Regions from separate parts of the Peribacillus sp. N1 genome, predicted to be linked through region 1. Evidence: riboswitches for the same ligand, from Rfam matches in the RefSeq annotation. Region 1 holds a riboswitch; the other holds the start of a gene.
The links. A riboswitch is a leader RNA that binds a small molecule or an ion and turns the genes downstream of it on or off. The one in region 1 is predicted to bind cyclic di-GMP.

Region 1 (8,313 bases):
ATCATCCCGATATTCTGCGGATGCATCCCCAAGTCGAGCACCACCAGTTTATTGGTTAACTTTTTCACCTGTTCCTCCAATGTCCTGGCCCAGCTTAAAGAAGAAACCTGTGCCAATTGTTCCCCTTTATTCAAACCGTATGGACCCTTTTCATCATCACAAACCGAAAGCCACTTTAAATGATCCATCGAAATGAACATCGTTTTAAATACTGGCGAATAAAAGACGAAATAGTTATTCATGATGCCCACGATATAACCATGAACCGAGTTTTTTTTCGTGAGCAGGATTTCAACAAACATCCCCTTCGCATTCATCAGTAATTTTCGGAACGAGGTCTCGTCAATCTCCGGCTCTCCTCCCGAACCAATCTCCTCATCGATTATAGGAAAGGAAATATTCTTAATGTGCCGGAATGGAACGTAACGGTAGGCTTTTCCAGTATACAAAACGATGATGTCAGAACTTACTTCAATTAAAATTCCCGCTTCATGTATATTCCCTGATAGCTCCAGTTCCATATACTGGCCTATATGTTTTGCTAACAAGCGACGCTTCCCCCTTTATATTAAGATCAACCAAACAAAATGGTTGCTTGGCCATTTTAAAAGCATTTGAACATAAACTTTTGCAAATGAAAAAATAAATCAAAGGTGTATTGAATCCCAATGAATCCATCTTAGGCAATAACGGCATGTCCACCTTCCATAAGAAGGCACAACAACTCGATTTTGGTTGCTGTACCTGTTTGGTATTTCTTTACCGAATATTTTGATTTGAAGCTTTGATTAAGTTCTCAATCCAAATTTGCTTGAATGCATTTGCACGAGGACTTCTGCGTCTTCCTAATCTTTCATCTGAGCTTGAGCTTGAAGAGCTTTCATATGAGCTTGAGCTTGAAGAGCTTTCATATGAAGAACTGCTCTCTTCTAATGAACTGCTTTCATCCTTTCTACTTCCGTTTGCTGAATTTCCATTTGCTGAATTCGCGTTTGATGCACCTCCGTCCGACGAACCTCCATCTTCGGAATTTTCATCTGTCTCCTCTTCAGCTTCTTCCTCTACCCTCACAGTTAAGGCAACGAATTGGACATGATCAGTTGGCACATAAAATAATTCTTGATTATGCACAACGATAAGGTACGTATCAGCCACTTCCATCAGGATGCCCTCAACCCTCTCAGGTCCACCAGCGAAAACGGATACCCAGTTGTGGACTACGCGAGTCAGAAGGCCATTAAGTGTATCGGTTCCGTTATAAACAAATTCAGGCAATAATTGTTCGTCTGATTCTTCGATCACTGTTACACTTTTAATATGGGAAATCGGGTATAAAACAAGCCCATCCTTCTCCGTGGATAAAACTAAAAATTCATCTTTCACATCTACAACCCGGCCAACTTTAGATCCCGGACCGCCGCCATTCACTTGAATGCAGCTAGTTTGAAGTGTTGACAGCACTCCTAAAAAACTGGTCGGATATACTGTTTCTTCTTCCTCGGCCAATAAATCGACTTGTGACTTTTTCGCATTCGCGACAACTATTTTCAAATGATCCCTTGCGTAATACACAAGTTGAGTTTGTTCATCTTTCCCTGTTTGTAAAACGATATAATCGCTTAATACTCCTATAAGCCTGCCTTCTCTAGAATCAGGCCCGCCTTTAAACACCCTCACCGGTTTTCCTGTTAAAGCATCAAGGTACGGTAAACCAACAGTCTCTGCCATTTTTCCTTTAGCCTCCAATAGTTATTTATACTTTAATGATATCCGTACTGCATATATATGCGCCTGCTTTCCAATACGGACTCTGCTTATCACCCATTTTGTGGGAAATCGTCGTACGCCTAGAAATTCCCTTTTGAAAAATCACTTTTTCCATTCTATTCAACTTTTAATAAAGGGCCTTACTTTTTAATAAAAAAACTCGGGAATTTTTTCCGGAGTTACATCAACATATTTCTATATAGAATGAAATGGCTACACAGGAGCTTTCTTTTGCCTGGATTTTGTCACGGTTCATGCAGCTTGCCAAACTATAACTTCGTTTACATCACAGAATAACTGGTGATTTTTTTCTGATTCTGTATATAGCTCCACATACTGCTCAGCTGAAACATTTTGCGGAGCTGCCTCGATCAGCGGCGGATACCGTCCTTCCCCTACCGGGAATTGAAAAGGTAGCTGGAACTCACCGTTTTCAAAACAGCCTACCCTTCATAAATTCCACGACTATTTACCTAGATGAAATCCAGACTTTTATATAGCCGTGCTGCTACAACGTCATAGCTTTAAACCCCTGCTATATCAGCATTCAATTCAAAAAAATTCAAACCAATTATAAAAACCTATTAAACTTTCATGTCATAACAATAACCTTTTATTGGCTTCCAAATATGTCAAAGGTATTATAAAGTAGCAAAATATACTATTCTTTTATTATGAAATTAAATATAATAGATGAAGTGGTTACAAAAAGAGGAAGGAAGTAAAATATGAGACATGAAAAAAAGAAGAAAAAGAAACGGACATGGCTGAAGGTAGTCGGGGTAATTGTCCTGCTATTCATATTAGCTGGGGGAGCCTTTGCCTATTCCATATGGAATTCACTGACAAAAACCGTTGACACGATGCATACACCAATAGACCGTACCACCGATAAACGAACTAAGGACCTTGCACTATCAGACCAGGAGCCATTCTCGATGCTCATGCTCGGTGTCGATGAGCGTGATGGCGACAAAGGCCGCTCAGATACAATGATCGTCTTGACGGTCAATCCGCAAAAGAAATCGGTCAAAATGCTAAGCATTCCGCGTGATACACGGACCGAAATCGTCGGTCATGGAACACAGGATAAAATCAACCATGCATTTGCCTTCGGCGGCGCGAAAATGTCCATGGATACCGTTGAAAACTTCCTTGATATCCCAATCGACTATTATATGAAGATCAATATGGAAGGCTTTAAGGATATCGTTGACGCAGTCGGCGGTGTGACTGTGCAAAACGATCTGGATTTCACTTATGAAGGCGTCCATTTTGCAAAGGGAAGTATTAATCTAAATGGAGAAGATGCGCTTAAATATTCACAAATGAGGTATGATGATCCGAATGGTGATTATGGCCGTCAATCCAGACAACGTTCTATCATCGAGGCTGTCATCAAGGAAGGCGCTAGCCTTTCATCATTGACGAAATACGATGAAGTCTTCGCTGCACTTGGTAATAATATCCAGACGAATTTGACGTTTGATGACATGATGGACATCCAAAAGAACTACAGAGATGCAAGCAAAAGCATAACGCAAGCAACCATTCCAGGAAATGGAACGAAAATCGACGGAGTCTACTATAATATCGTGTCGGATGAAGAAAAAGAAAAGGTTCAATCCGAATTAAAAGAACAATTATCCATAAAATAAGAAAAAGTGAAAGAGCTGTCCGGACCCGCATCCTGACAGCTTTTTCATTTTCCCCGTCCAATATTCTGACAAAAAACGAACACCAATTGTAGAGATTTGTTGGAATTTTTGTTGTTTATTAGGCACTAAAAGACGGTATAATCTAATATGAGCTGACAATTCCATCTTCCCCTTGCCCCTATAATCACTTGACACTATCATTCACTGGACCCGGAATTCCATCAACCGTCATTCATCAACCATAATAAATAATCCTAAACCAAAGGAGTGGATTTGTATGAAAATCAAAGCAGGCAGCTGGGCTATGCTAAGCAAACAGGACAAAATGTTTATTCTGAAAGCCATCAGTGATCGATCAAGAATGAAATATGTTTCATGAGAAGTAGCTCTTTTCGGCAATACATGAGAGCATTGCCTCTCCCTTTTCAATAAAACGAACTCGAGCCTGAAAAAGGAGAGGAACCTATTTAAACCGAATAATCCCATAACAAACAGCTTTCGCCTTTTTCTGTGAAAACATAGCTATCTTGTTCAAGATAAACACCCTAATGCGAGAATTGAAGACCTGTGTAACTGGAATTTCATAGGCCGTTTTATGCTGCCCTCCAACCTTATCCAGAATCCAGTTCTTCACATTCTTAAGTATCGGCCTGCAAATCATATTGAAAGGACTTCACATTCATATGCTGTAAAAATACATGTGACCGATTTTGCACATAATCTGCACGATTCGGAAATCGAAGCTTTATTTTAGAGCTTAACAAATCCCAGGACTTCCCGAACTCCGCCTCACTTTCATCACTCGCTTTTTGAACCGCTTGAAAAAAAAGAATGATACTAACTCCTGCAGCTAACACCCCGAGAATAGCCGTCAATTCTCCTCATACTCATCACCCTCACAGGTTATCATTCATTTATATATAAATGAAAACGATAAAAAAGAAGCATGTTTTAAACATGCTCCTTTAGTATATGTAACGGAAATGATTTCTTAAATTCATTGACGCTTTCTTCTTCGATACCAGAAAAGAGAAAAGAAGATTCCTAGCAAACCGCCAAACGTGTCCGTGATAACATCCACAAAGGGACACGGCCACCGGTTAGTTTTTGATGCAGATCATCTGCACTAAAAAGGCAACATATAAGAGCCCCTGAAAACGATAGAATAACATTCTATACAAAACTGCACCAAACAACACCCAACGTCAATAAGCCCGGGAAGAAGTATCTACGGATCATATTCTTTCAGGTTGTTCAATAATCCCGCTTAATTTCTCCTTAATCTCTTCCACAAGTTCATTTACAGTAACATCTTGTCCAGACTCACCCTTGGCAAAAGTGTCTTTTAAAATATCAAAAAAATCCATTTAAAATTTCCACTCCACAATCTCATAAGTTGTCCCAATTTTTTTCAAAAATAAGGAATATAGCTCTTTTATAATCACATATATAGTAGCGATTGGCAAGTAGGAACTAGTTTAAAAACCAAAAATTTACCCAATTTTAACATTTCTGAAATATCCCTTTGGAATGAACACTAGTATGTTTTAGGTAAATACGTGAGGATATAAGAAAACAAAAAAAGGACCGATTCCTCAGCCCTTCGAAACCCCATATTATGCTTGTCCCATAAAATATGTCATTAATGCAATTAAAACTAATGTAATGGTAATATAAGTCCCAATAAAAATTTTCTTGCTTCTTTGTTTCTTTTCATAAACTTCCTCGAACGTAATGAACCTGTTTTTTGTCATCAAATAATCTCCTTCTATTTTGATGGCAGCTATCTGACATCGCCTTTTGCGAAGTCCCTTTGCTTAATCTCTATATGTAGTATCGGCACATAACCAAAATATTTAAGTATTATTAACTGTTTTTTATAGGTAATATTTCTTAAATCTGTAGAATTTAACGACTAACGTATTATGTACTTTAACTAAATTCTATGATCATTCTGTTAAATCCTGCCTAGGTATCATTTTAATATCTAAATTTATTAAGCGCTTACTTTATAAAATTCATTATTATTTTTATCCAACCGCAAAATGATAACCATAACGGTACACAGAATAAAGTTCCCCATATTAATCCCCTTATAAAAGTACAAGGTACATCCATAATAAAATCCCTCTCATTTAGGTTGCATTTTTAATATTGTCCCCTTGTTCTTTATTTCAGATACTTTTTTACGAAAAAAAAACAAAAAAAGAAGACTGTATAACAGCCTTCCCTAACGTATTTTTTCATTTTCCTTTGATGAACTCCCGCACATCTTCAATAGATAATCCTAGATTTTTAGCCTCCAAAATTAGATGAAACCATTCTTCCCGTTCATTGTTAGCTTCCATGATAAATCCCACCCAACTTGTGGTAACACAGCCGTCTTAGCAATTAGCCTTAGACCTGTAATTTTGCGTCCCTACTTTTCAATAGGTTTGCCTTTCTCAAGAATATTTCACATTAGTTTTTATTACTCTTTCAAGTTTAATAAATATCTTGAAAAACTCTTTCGATTCCCTTGTCCAAGTGAACCATTATGCCCTAAAAAAATTTCCCCTTAATTAAAACTATATTAATGTTAATTATACTTAAAAACGTAATAATAGCTCTTAATACTATTCGTTTTTTTATGTCATTTTTCAACACAATTCATCAAAAAGTGACATTATAATGTAAAAATACTGGTAGAATGCGATTTCTTTAAAACAATTTTCTAAAAAGCAGAGATATAATCGCTATAACAATTTATTATTTACTATTCTAAAAAAGTATTTTTTCGAATTAAGTAGGCTAAGTCATTCATTATTAATTTATCTCCCCTAAGAAAAAAGCCAGCATTACAAACCATAAAATGGTTGTAACCTGACTGTCGTGAACTTCCAATTTATACTCTTGATTCCATTTGGATACCTAATAAATTGCTAAACATCCCTCTTTTTTCATTCGCTAATTGGTTATATTCACCGACCTGAATGATTTCTCCCTGATCCATGACCAGTACTTGGTCGGCATTGCGAATCGTCGATAATCGATGAGCTATTACGATGATGGTCATTTTTCCTTTTAATCGTTCAATAGCGGATTGAATCTTTGCTTCGTTCTCCGTATCCAATGCACTTGTGGCTTCATCCAATACCAGGATGGCCGGTTTGCGTAAAATTGCTCTGGCTAACACTAACCGTTGCCTTTCTCCTCCAGACAGTCGCACACCTCGATCTCCGATGAGTGTATCCAAACCTTGTGGAAGTTTACTGACAAAATCAGCAGCTGCAGCGAAATCCAAAGATTCCCATATGAATTCATCACTTGCATCAGGGTCAATGATCAGCAAATTTTCCCTTATTGTTGCATTAAAGAGATATGGATCTTGCGGGATATAACTTATGGACCTCCGCAGTGATAATAATCGGTCATTAGTAAGGGGACTATCATCTATTCTGACTTCGCCCCTATTAGGATGATTCAACCCCATTAATATATCTATTAATGTGCTTTTTCCGGCACCCGATCGGCCGACAATAGCCGTCATACGGTTAGAGGGGATGTGTAGGCTTATATTTTTAAGGGCATAAGTGCTCTCATTTTGATCATAACTAAAAAAAACATTACGGCAATCCAGCCCTCGTTTAATTTCAATAGGCATGATATTTTTATAATCAGATTCATATAATTCTCTTGCATCTCTACATTCGTTTTGTAAATCGGACAATGCTTTAAAAGACGGAAGCGTAGATCCTATTTGCTCTAAATTGGATTGAATGCTTGTAAACCTTGGCCATAACCTTGAAAAAATAACCATTATCAGCATTAATTGTGCTGGCTGGGCCATGAACATCTTTATCGAAAAAAAGACGAAGATCGCAATTAAGACTGAAGATACAATTTTGAAAATCATCTGGGAGGTAGTATTTAAAGTCGTTAACTTGATTCTATTTTTTTCTATTCTTTTACTTAAGGAAAGAAACCAATTCAAATGTGATTCCTCTAGTGAATTACTTTTGATATCTTTCATTCCGTTAAGGTGATCAGTCATGCCCGCTAAATATGTTTGTGTTAGCTGAAAGGTTTCCTTTCCAATAGACTGAGACTTTTTTACAAACTTCCGGGAAGAAAAAATAAGAATGATCCCAAAAGCTATTATAAAACTTGTCATTGGAACAGATAAATAAAAAGCTATACCGATTTGAATGAAAGTAAATATAAGAGAGGATATAAATTGTAAAAATAAATTTATCCCTGCACTTACATTGAAGGTTTCATTTGTCATGATGTTGATAATATCGGATTTCCTCTTTTTTAAGTAAAATCCCCAATTGACTTGCAGCAGACTGCCATACGCCTCATCCCTTAACTTTCTAACAAAACCTTGTTGGATTTTCACTCCCAAGATAGTTTGATTCCGCTTAAATACACTTTGTCCCACCATTAATATCACATAAGCGCCAAGTATTATTAAAAGACTTACCGTTTCCGGAATTCCTATGAATAATCCATTAACCCAGCTTAAGAAAGGAACTTCATCCGTTTTTATATCCATTATACCGGTCAATCCAATCAGAGGGATCAACAAGAAAATTCCTACGCCTTCTAAAAAACCTATTAAAATCATACAAATAAGATTGATATATAGTATTTTTCCTGAAAAATCATGTATTCGTTTCGTAAAAAGTAAAAGATGCTTCATAACCATATCCTCCATTCAGGCCATATTTGATCGTTTTCCTTCATGTTACTAGTGATAAAGCGCGAAAATGGAAGGAAAGGTATTAGGTTCTAAGATTATTATTCACATTGAAGATAGTATGGGTGGGGTGGTGACGCGTGGACTCCTGGATAAACCTTGGAGGGTTTATTTTGTTCAAATTGAATGTTATCAGATTAACCAGAC
Region 2 (8,313 bases), on a different contig from region 1:
GTGTGAGGTAAATAATTTTTTTATTATGATTTACCCTGTATGAGATGCTTAAAGAGCCATCATCCATGTATAGAATAGTTAGGAAATGTGGTAAAATGCAATGTTTCAATAATGTGAAGGGGAGATGTTTAGTTCCATCATCACTGTAAAAGTGTGGGAATAAATTGGTGAATAATTCTAAAGAAGCGGAACGGACACATTGGCTTGCCGGAGTGATATATAATAATCCATCAAAAAAGGAAATTTTCCATTTTCGATAATCTCCCTGAGATGTGCCGTAGTGCTCCCGGTAGCTGTTGTTCTTTCTCCTGCTATTTTTATAAATTTTCGTGATTTCATCGTCACTTATAATGCTGGCATATAATATATTTTTCTGGATTTCAGTAAGATTAATTATGAAAACCTCCTTATATAAGAGTGTAAGCTCATCTTCTTAATCCCATTTTATAATGTTATCCCCTCCGATAGCGAATGTTTGTTCTCTATTTAATAATAAATCCTTTGTATGTACACTGTAAAGTTCCATTTCGGAACCGATATAAAAAGTAAAGATATCATATTGGGGGCTATTTAGATGCTGGAGAGTTTGTCCACAAATATCCTTTCCTCACAACTTAGAACAGCAATCTCGGAAGGAATCAGTTCATTTTATCAGCGGGAAATGAATACGCTAGCCTATTCGGAGCAAAGTGTGGAATCTACTGATATGCCATCAAAAGAAAATGTGCAGGAAATGGTGGATAGTTTGAACACCTTCCTGAATCCGAAACATACGGCGGTTCGTTTTGAATATCATGAGAAGCTGAATGAGTACTATGTCAAGGTAGTGGATGATGTAACGGATGAGACGATCAGGGAAATTCCCCCGAAGAAGTTATTGGACTTCTATGCGGCAATGACGGAGTTTGTCGGCATAATGGTGGATGAAAAAATATAAGCGGGTGATCAATTTTGGTACGAATCAGTGGTTTAGCAAGCGGGATGGACATTGATGAATTAGTTAAGAGCATGATGCAGGCAGAACGGGTGCCATTGGATAAACTGACACAGAAAAAGCAGTATTCCGAGTGGCAGCGCGATGATTACCGTTCGATAAATACAGCTTTATCAGAATTGGATACGCTCATTCGTGATGGAATTGGGAAGCAGTCTTCCTTCATTAAAAAGAAGGTGACGGTATCGAATCCAGATGCTGTATCAGTGAGAAATGTGAATTCGACCAGTGATTTTTCCGGGAATATAAAAGTGAATGGACTTGCCAAGGCAGCAACCATGACAAGTACAGAAAAAACAGCTGTTACCGACCCCAAAAAGAAACTATCGGAATTGGGAATCACGACTCCTCAAGATATTACGATACTGTCCATCAATAAGGATGGCGGTTTTGATACGGAAGTAAAAGATGGCGCAACAGTGGAAAAACCGTACACTCTTACCCTTAATGCGGACGATACGTTAGAAAGTGTAATAAATAAAATTAATGCAAACTCGGGAGTGACTCTATTTTTCGATGAAACGTCCCAGAAGTTTTCCATCACTGCTAAAAATACAGGTGATATAAAAGATCGGCCTGAAATTGAGTTAGGGAGTACCGGAGATTTCTTCAATGTGCTAAAAATGAGCAGTAACAATGAAGGAACTGGCGGCACAATAGGGGAAAATGCATCGATTACTTATAATGGACTGGACATTTCCCGGCCTTCGAATACGTTTCAGATTAATGGAGCGGAAATAACGGTAAAGCAAAAAACGACGGATACAGTCACATTCTCATCAACAGCTGATGTGGATGCCATCCTGGACACGATCACTCAGTTTGTGAATAAATACAATGATGTCATTAAAAAGGTTCAAGATAAAACGGGTGAAGCTAAATATCGCTCCTTTACCCCGCTTACCTCTGAGCAAAAGAAGGCAATGACCGAGGATGAAGTGAAGCTGTGGGAAGAAAAAGCGAAGAGCGGAACGTTAAAAAGCGATTCGACGTTAAAAAGCCTCCTGATCACAATGAGGTCATCCCTATACACCTCGGTGGATGGGATCACAGGAAAAAACAATCTCAGCAGTTTGGGGATCACCACCACCAAAAATTATTTGGAGGGCGGTAAATTAACGATTGATGAGGACAAGCTCCGGGCAGCCATTAGTGAGGATCCGAATGCGATTTATGATATGTTCATGGCCAATGGGCCAGAAAAGAGCGACAAAGGCCTCGCGCGCCGGTTAAGGGATGATATAGAATCATCAATGAAGGCGATTACTGAAAAAGCCGGAAAGGCCGGATTTGTTAATAACAATTTTACAATCGGAAAATTGGTTGATGGGCTGAATAAGAAGATTTCAACATTTGAGGCAAAGCTAACGAAATTGGAATCGCGCTATTACAACCAGTTCACGGCGATGGAAAAAGCGATTCAAAAGGCAAACAGCCAAAGTGCATCGTTAGCTTCTTATTTTAGTTAAGGTAAGTCGGAAAGGAAGTTAAATATGGCAATAAATAATCCTTATCAATCGTATCAGCAAAATTCAGTCAACACAGCATCCCCGGGAGAGCTTACATTAATGCTTTATAATGGCTGTTTGAAGTTCATCATGCTTGGGAAGAAGGCCATTGAAGCAGGAAATATCGAAGCGAAGAATACGAACATCATCAAGGCGCAAAATATCATCCGCGAATTGATGGTGACGCTGAATATGGATGCGGATGTATCCAAAGCTATGATGAGTCTATATGATTTCATGAACCGGCGTCTGATAGAAGCGAATATGAAAAATGATGTTTCTACCTTGGAAGAAGTGGAGGGCCTTGTTACTGAGTTCCGGAATACTTGGAAGGAAGTAATTCAAATCAATCGGAAAAAACAATTTACCCAAAGCGGTCAAGTGTAATGGTGATTAGGACCTTTCATGATTTGACTGTTGAATTACTTGCCGTTCTGGAAAATCACACGATTACAGAGCGTGATGATAAAATAGAAAGGATCACAAAGCTGATCGATCAGCGAGATGGACTTCTTTCTCGAATCAAACCGCCTTTTACTGCAGAAGAGCAGCAGCTGGGACGTGCAGCACTGTTGCTCAACCAAAAGGTCGATCACTTGCTGAAGCTCCAAAAGCAGGAGATAAAGCGGGATATCCAGGAAATAAACAAGAAGAAACGATCATCTAATAAATACACGAACCCGTATGAAAGTCTATCAGTGGATGGTGTGTTCTATGATAAAAGAAATTGATTATACGACCGTTTGGATTCCAAAAGGTTTTTATGTTAATTATTTTTAAATTTTCTGTAAATAAAATAGGCTTAATTTTTTCTTTATAGCATAGCATTTGATATAATGAAGCTAGGGCAGACATCAACCCCTTTCCAAACCTTCCGACAATTGTTTCATTATTTCGACATATTTCATGATGTGTTTCTAAAAGGAACCGGAGGGGTATTGTAGAATCTAACTGTATAGTCTTAATTTAAGGAGGACTCACTTTATGAATTACAACGTACGCGGTGAAAACATTGAGGTAACTCCAGCAATTCGAGAATACGTCGAAAAGAAAATTGGCAAGTTAGAACGATATTTTAACAATACACCAGATGCAAATGTGTTAGTGAATTTAAAAGTGAACAATAATACATCAAAGGTCGAAGTGACGATTCCCATGCAGAATTTGGTTCTTCGTGCTGAAGAGGAAAATGCGGATATGTATGCTGCCATTGACTTGATCAATGATAAGCTTGAACGCCAAATTCGTAAACATAAAACGAAGGTCAATCGTAAGTTCCGGAACAATCTATCAGCTGCACCAGATGCATTCGCCTTCAATATGGAAGTTGACGAAGTGGTGGATGAATTCGAAGACGATAATGATATTGAAGTGGTCCGCAATAAGCGCTTTGATTTAAAGCCGATGGACAGTGAAGAAGCGATTCTACAAATGAATATGCTTGGTCACAGTTTCTTCGTTTACACGAATGCGGATACTAATACAACGAACGTAGTGTACCGCCGAAAAGATGGACGCTATGGATTGATTGAACCTAGTTAATTATTATTCTAAGATCAAAAGCACAGCCCAGCCTTTGGGTTGTGCTTTTTTAATGCCTGTTGATAGAATTCGTTTGAAAAGGAAAAGAATGATTGCTTCTTTTGTTCTCTATAAAATACAAATCAACGAAAAATCCTTTTGAAGAACAATTATTGTTCTTTATTAAGATAAATAGTCAGTTTTACCTATTTAATAACCCCCTTCTTTTGCACTATACTCAAATTGTAAGTTCTTTAAAAAGAACGGCTGATTTTTTATATAAAACAATTTGATCAAGGTGCAGAGGGGTTGGATTACTTGTATCGAAAGAATTGCCATACTTGCCATAGGGCTTCTTTTAGCAGTGCGGAATATGGAAAGTGGCTTTGCCCGACCTGCGGTGAGGATTTAACTGCGCAAAAAGCCTTGGATGCACTTACAATGGAGAGAATCAATACAAAGCAACGAAATATTAAGAAGAGCAATATTCACTATTATACAAAAAAACGAAAATGAATTAGTCTATGATAAATTACCTGCACTATGAATTTTCTTAATTTTGTAATAATTTGTCGGATAAAAGTTTTTGCATTTAGGTAGATTACCGACATAAAATAGCAATATATGGAGTGGGTATCCGTTATAATATGATTATAAGTAATGTATTTGGTAATAAATACCACGACAAAGGCAAACTTATTGAAAGATGAGGGCGCAAAGGCACAGGTCTAAGGTCCTCGAGACTATGATGGCTGGTCTGCCTGAAATACAAGGAGTATTTTAGGAGGTAGAAGAGGTGGCTAATGTGGAAGTGGATCAAGAATGGGTGAAATTGATTTCAGAAGCAAGGAGCTTGGGTTTCAAAAAGGAGGAAATCAGTGCTTTTTTGAAACGGGAAAGCCTTGAGGTAACATTAGAGGAGAACAATGGAAAATAGCTTACGAAAAAGTTCGAGAACATCCCTATAAACAGTAATTCGATTCATTAGCTGTTTATAGGGTTTATTCTTCCTTGAGATTCTACAAGTCTAGCTTATTCAAACTGTATTCTTCAGGATTATGTAGGTAAACTAGTGTACTACCACTCTACTCTTCTTTATCTTTTCTCCATTTATTAAACTCGATGAATTCCCTGAATTGTTGTTTTGAGACACCCGAATTCATGGCTTCCTCAACGATTTTCATCCAGTCAGTGTCCAAGGTTTCCTTATTTGGTGCATCATAAAGCAGGGCATCAACAGGAATGTTTAGTACGGCGGAGATTTTTTCAAGAAATTGAATAGAAGGATTCGTTTGTAAGTTCCGCTCGAGCGAACTTAAATAAGACTTTGCCACACCCGCTTTATCGGCAAGTTCAGTCATCGACATTTTCTTTTCTTCTCGCAGTTTTTTTACACGTTCACCAATCATCAATACCACCTCGAAACATGTTCTATTTATCTTCCGCTAATAAGTGTCAGTAGCCAATCTTATCATTCAAAACAAGACGACTGTAAGGTTGGATTACCTTGACATGCTATCGCTAGAGAGGACACACAGCATCTAGTGATGGAAGGTTATGGATAATTCTCATTTGCATATGGAATAGTGGGGAGTTAGCAACATATTTTTTATACTTCCTTCTATTTTAACAGTTTTACTCCTCATTTATCCATTGTTTTTCGCAAGAATTGAATTCAGGTCTATACCAGGGAAGTGACATGAAGTTGTACCTCTATGATAGAAGTGGTAAAATTAAGCGTGCATTAGTAATAATAGAAGTGTGTTTCTTCTTACTTATATGAATTTTGTCATTGAACGATCATTACCATAATAGAGGAGCGTTATTGAATGCTTAATATATTAAATAAAGTTTTTGATCCGAATAAGCGAGAAATCAAACGTTTAGAAAAAATCGCCGATCAGGTCGAAGCGCTGGCTGATGAGACGGCGGGGTTATCGGATGAACAGTTGCGTGCCAAAACGGGTGAATTTAAAGAGCGTTATCAAAATGGGGAAACCGTTGATGATTTGCTTGTTGAGGCTTTTGCGGTTGCACGTGAAGGGGCAAAGCGTGCTCTGGGTTTATATCCTTACCGTGTTCAAATCATGGGTGGGGCATCACTTCATGATGGAAATATCTCCGAGATGAAAACAGGGGAAGGTAAAACCTTAACATCCACCATGCCGGTTTATTTAAACGCGCTTACCGGTAAAGGTGTACATGTCGTTACTGTCAATGAATACTTGGCACACCGTGATGCCACCGAGATGGGTGTATTGTATGATTTCCTTGGTTTGACCGTCGGGTTGAATTTGAACAGTCATTCTAAAGAAGAAAAACAGGCGGCGTACAATGCTGACATTACGTATAGTACGAATAATGAGTTAGGTTTTGATTATCTTCGTGACAATATGGTGTTATATAAAGAACAAATGGTACAGCGCCCGCTGCACTTCGCTGTCATTGATGAGGTCGATTCGATTTTGATCGATGAGGCAAGAACGCCATTGATCATTTCCGGCTCCGCACAAAAATCGGCTCAGCTGTATATCCAGGCCAATGCGTTTGTAAAAACCTTGAAAAAAGAAACCGACTACACATATGATGAAAAGACAAAAGGTGTTCAGCTGACGGAAGATGGGATGAATCGAGCTGAAAAAGCGTTTAATATCGATAATTTATTCGATATTAATCACGTTACTTTGAATCATCATATCAATCAGGCGTTAAAGGCACATGTTTCCATGCATTTGGATGTGGATTATGTTGTCCAGGAAGGCGAGATAGTCATCGTTGACCAATTCACTGGCCGTTTGATGAAAGGCCGCCGTTACAGTGAAGGTCTCCACCAAGCGATCGAAGCGAAAGAAGGACTTGAGATTCAAAATGAAAGCATGACTCTTGCGACGATTACATTCCAGAACTATTTCAGGATGTATGAAAAGCTTTCAGGTATGACCGGAACAGCCAAAACGGAAGAAGAAGAATTCCGCAATATTTATAATATGAATGTAATTGCGATCCCGACAAACAGGAATATCATCAGGGACGACAGGGCAGATCTTATATACGCGACAACTGATGGCAAATTCAAGGCTGTTGTGGAAGACATCGCCGAACGCTATACAAAGGGTCAGCCTGTGCTTGTCGGTACGGTTGCCATCGAAACATCTGAAGTCATATCTGCCTATTTATCAAAAAAAGGAATCCCTCACGATGTTTTGAATGCCAAGAACCATGAGCGTGAAGCGGAAATCATTGCGAATGCAGGTAATCAAGGCTCAGTTACGATCGCTACGAACATGGCAGGGCGCGGTACGGATATCAAGCTTGGAGAAGGTGTCAAGGAGCTTGGGGGCCTTGCTGTAATCGGTACGGAACGTCATGAAAGCAGGCGTATAGATAACCAGCTGCGTGGTCGGTCCGGCCGTCAGGGAGATCCAGGGGTCACTCAATTCTATTTATCAATGGAAGATGAATTGATGCGCCGCTTCGGTTCGGATAACATGAAAAACATGATGGCGCGCCTTGGTATGGATGATTCCCAGCCAATTCAAAGCAAAATGGTGACAAGGGCCGTTGAATCCGCACAGAAACGGGTCGAAGGCAATAACTTCGATTCACGTAAGCAATTACTGCAGTATGATGATGTTCTCCGTCAACAACGGGAAATTATCTATAAACAGCGTTTCGATGTCATGGAAAGTGACAACTTACGTGAAATCGTCGAAACGATGATCACGGCATCCATCCAGCGAAATGTTGTCGCGTTTGCACCAATGGGTGATGAGGAAGGCTGGAATTTACAAGGCCTTGTCGATTACCTGAATGGTAACCTATTCAATGAAGGTTCAATCACTTTAGCTGATTTGGAAGGGAAAAATGAATCGGAATTGGTTGAGTTCATTTTAGCAAAAGTGAAAGAAAGCTATGACCAAAAAGAAGAAGAGCTATCTGAAGAACAAATGCGTGAATTCGAAAAAGTAATCGTTCTTCGTGCCGTCGATAGCAAGTGGATGGACCATATTGATGCGATGGAGCAATTGCGCCAAGGGATCCACCTTCGTGCTTATGGCCAGATTGATCCGCTTCGTGAATATCAATCAGAAGGTTTCGCAATGTTTGAAGCGATGATTGCTTCAATGGAAGATGAAGTCGCAAAATACATCATGAAGGCCGAAATCCGAAACAATTTGGAACGTAAGGAAGTCATAAAAGGACAAGCGGTCAATCCGAAGGAAGAAGACGGGGGAAAAGTGAAAAAAGCCCCTGCCCGTAAAAAGGAAGACGTTGGCCGAAACGCGTTAT

Region 2: another riboswitch for cyclic di-GMP. It lies ahead of ACYP5M_RS14350 (anti-repressor SinI family protein); the one in region 1 lies ahead of ACYP5M_RS09025 (anti-repressor SinI family protein).

Annotation. Positions count from the first base shown of each region.
Region 1 covers NZ_BAAHZO010000002.1:103,870-112,182, forward strand. Annotated here, with positions in the region: gene ACYP5M_RS08995 (DUF2642 domain-containing protein) at 1-548, opposite strand, end outside; gene ACYP5M_RS09000 (hypothetical protein) at 760-1,728, opposite strand; gene tagU (polyisoprenyl-teichoic acid--peptidoglycan teichoic acid transferase TagU) at 2,496-3,425, shown strand; gene ACYP5M_RS09010 (hypothetical protein) at 4,064-4,300, opposite strand; gene ACYP5M_RS09015 (hypothetical protein) at 4,661-4,792, opposite strand; gene ACYP5M_RS09020 (hypothetical protein) at 5,042-5,179, opposite strand; gene ACYP5M_RS09025 (anti-repressor SinI family protein) at 5,669-5,773, opposite strand; cyclic di-GMP riboswitch class I at 5,792-5,875, opposite strand; gene ACYP5M_RS09030 (ABC transporter ATP-binding protein) at 6,310-8,109, opposite strand; gene ACYP5M_RS09035 (lasso peptide biosynthesis B2 protein) at 8,304-8,313, opposite strand, start outside.
Region 2 covers NZ_BAAHZO010000003.1:290,387-298,699, reverse strand. Annotated here, with positions in the region: gene ACYP5M_RS14385 (DNA endonuclease) at 1-367, opposite strand, end outside; gene flaG (flagellar protein FlaG) at 575-937, shown strand; gene ACYP5M_RS14375 (flagellar hook-associated protein 2) at 952-2,463, shown strand; gene fliS (flagellar export chaperone FliS) at 2,488-2,889, shown strand; gene ACYP5M_RS14365 (flagellar protein FliT) at 2,889-3,233, shown strand; gene hpf (ribosome hibernation-promoting factor, HPF/YfiA family) at 3,487-4,044, shown strand; gene ACYP5M_RS14355 (hypothetical protein) at 4,342-4,539, shown strand; cyclic di-GMP riboswitch class I at 4,703-4,788, shown strand; gene ACYP5M_RS14350 (anti-repressor SinI family protein) at 4,820-4,960, shown strand; gene ACYP5M_RS14345 (helix-turn-helix domain-containing protein) at 5,109-5,432, opposite strand; gene secA (preprotein translocase subunit SecA) at 5,853-8,313, shown strand, end outside.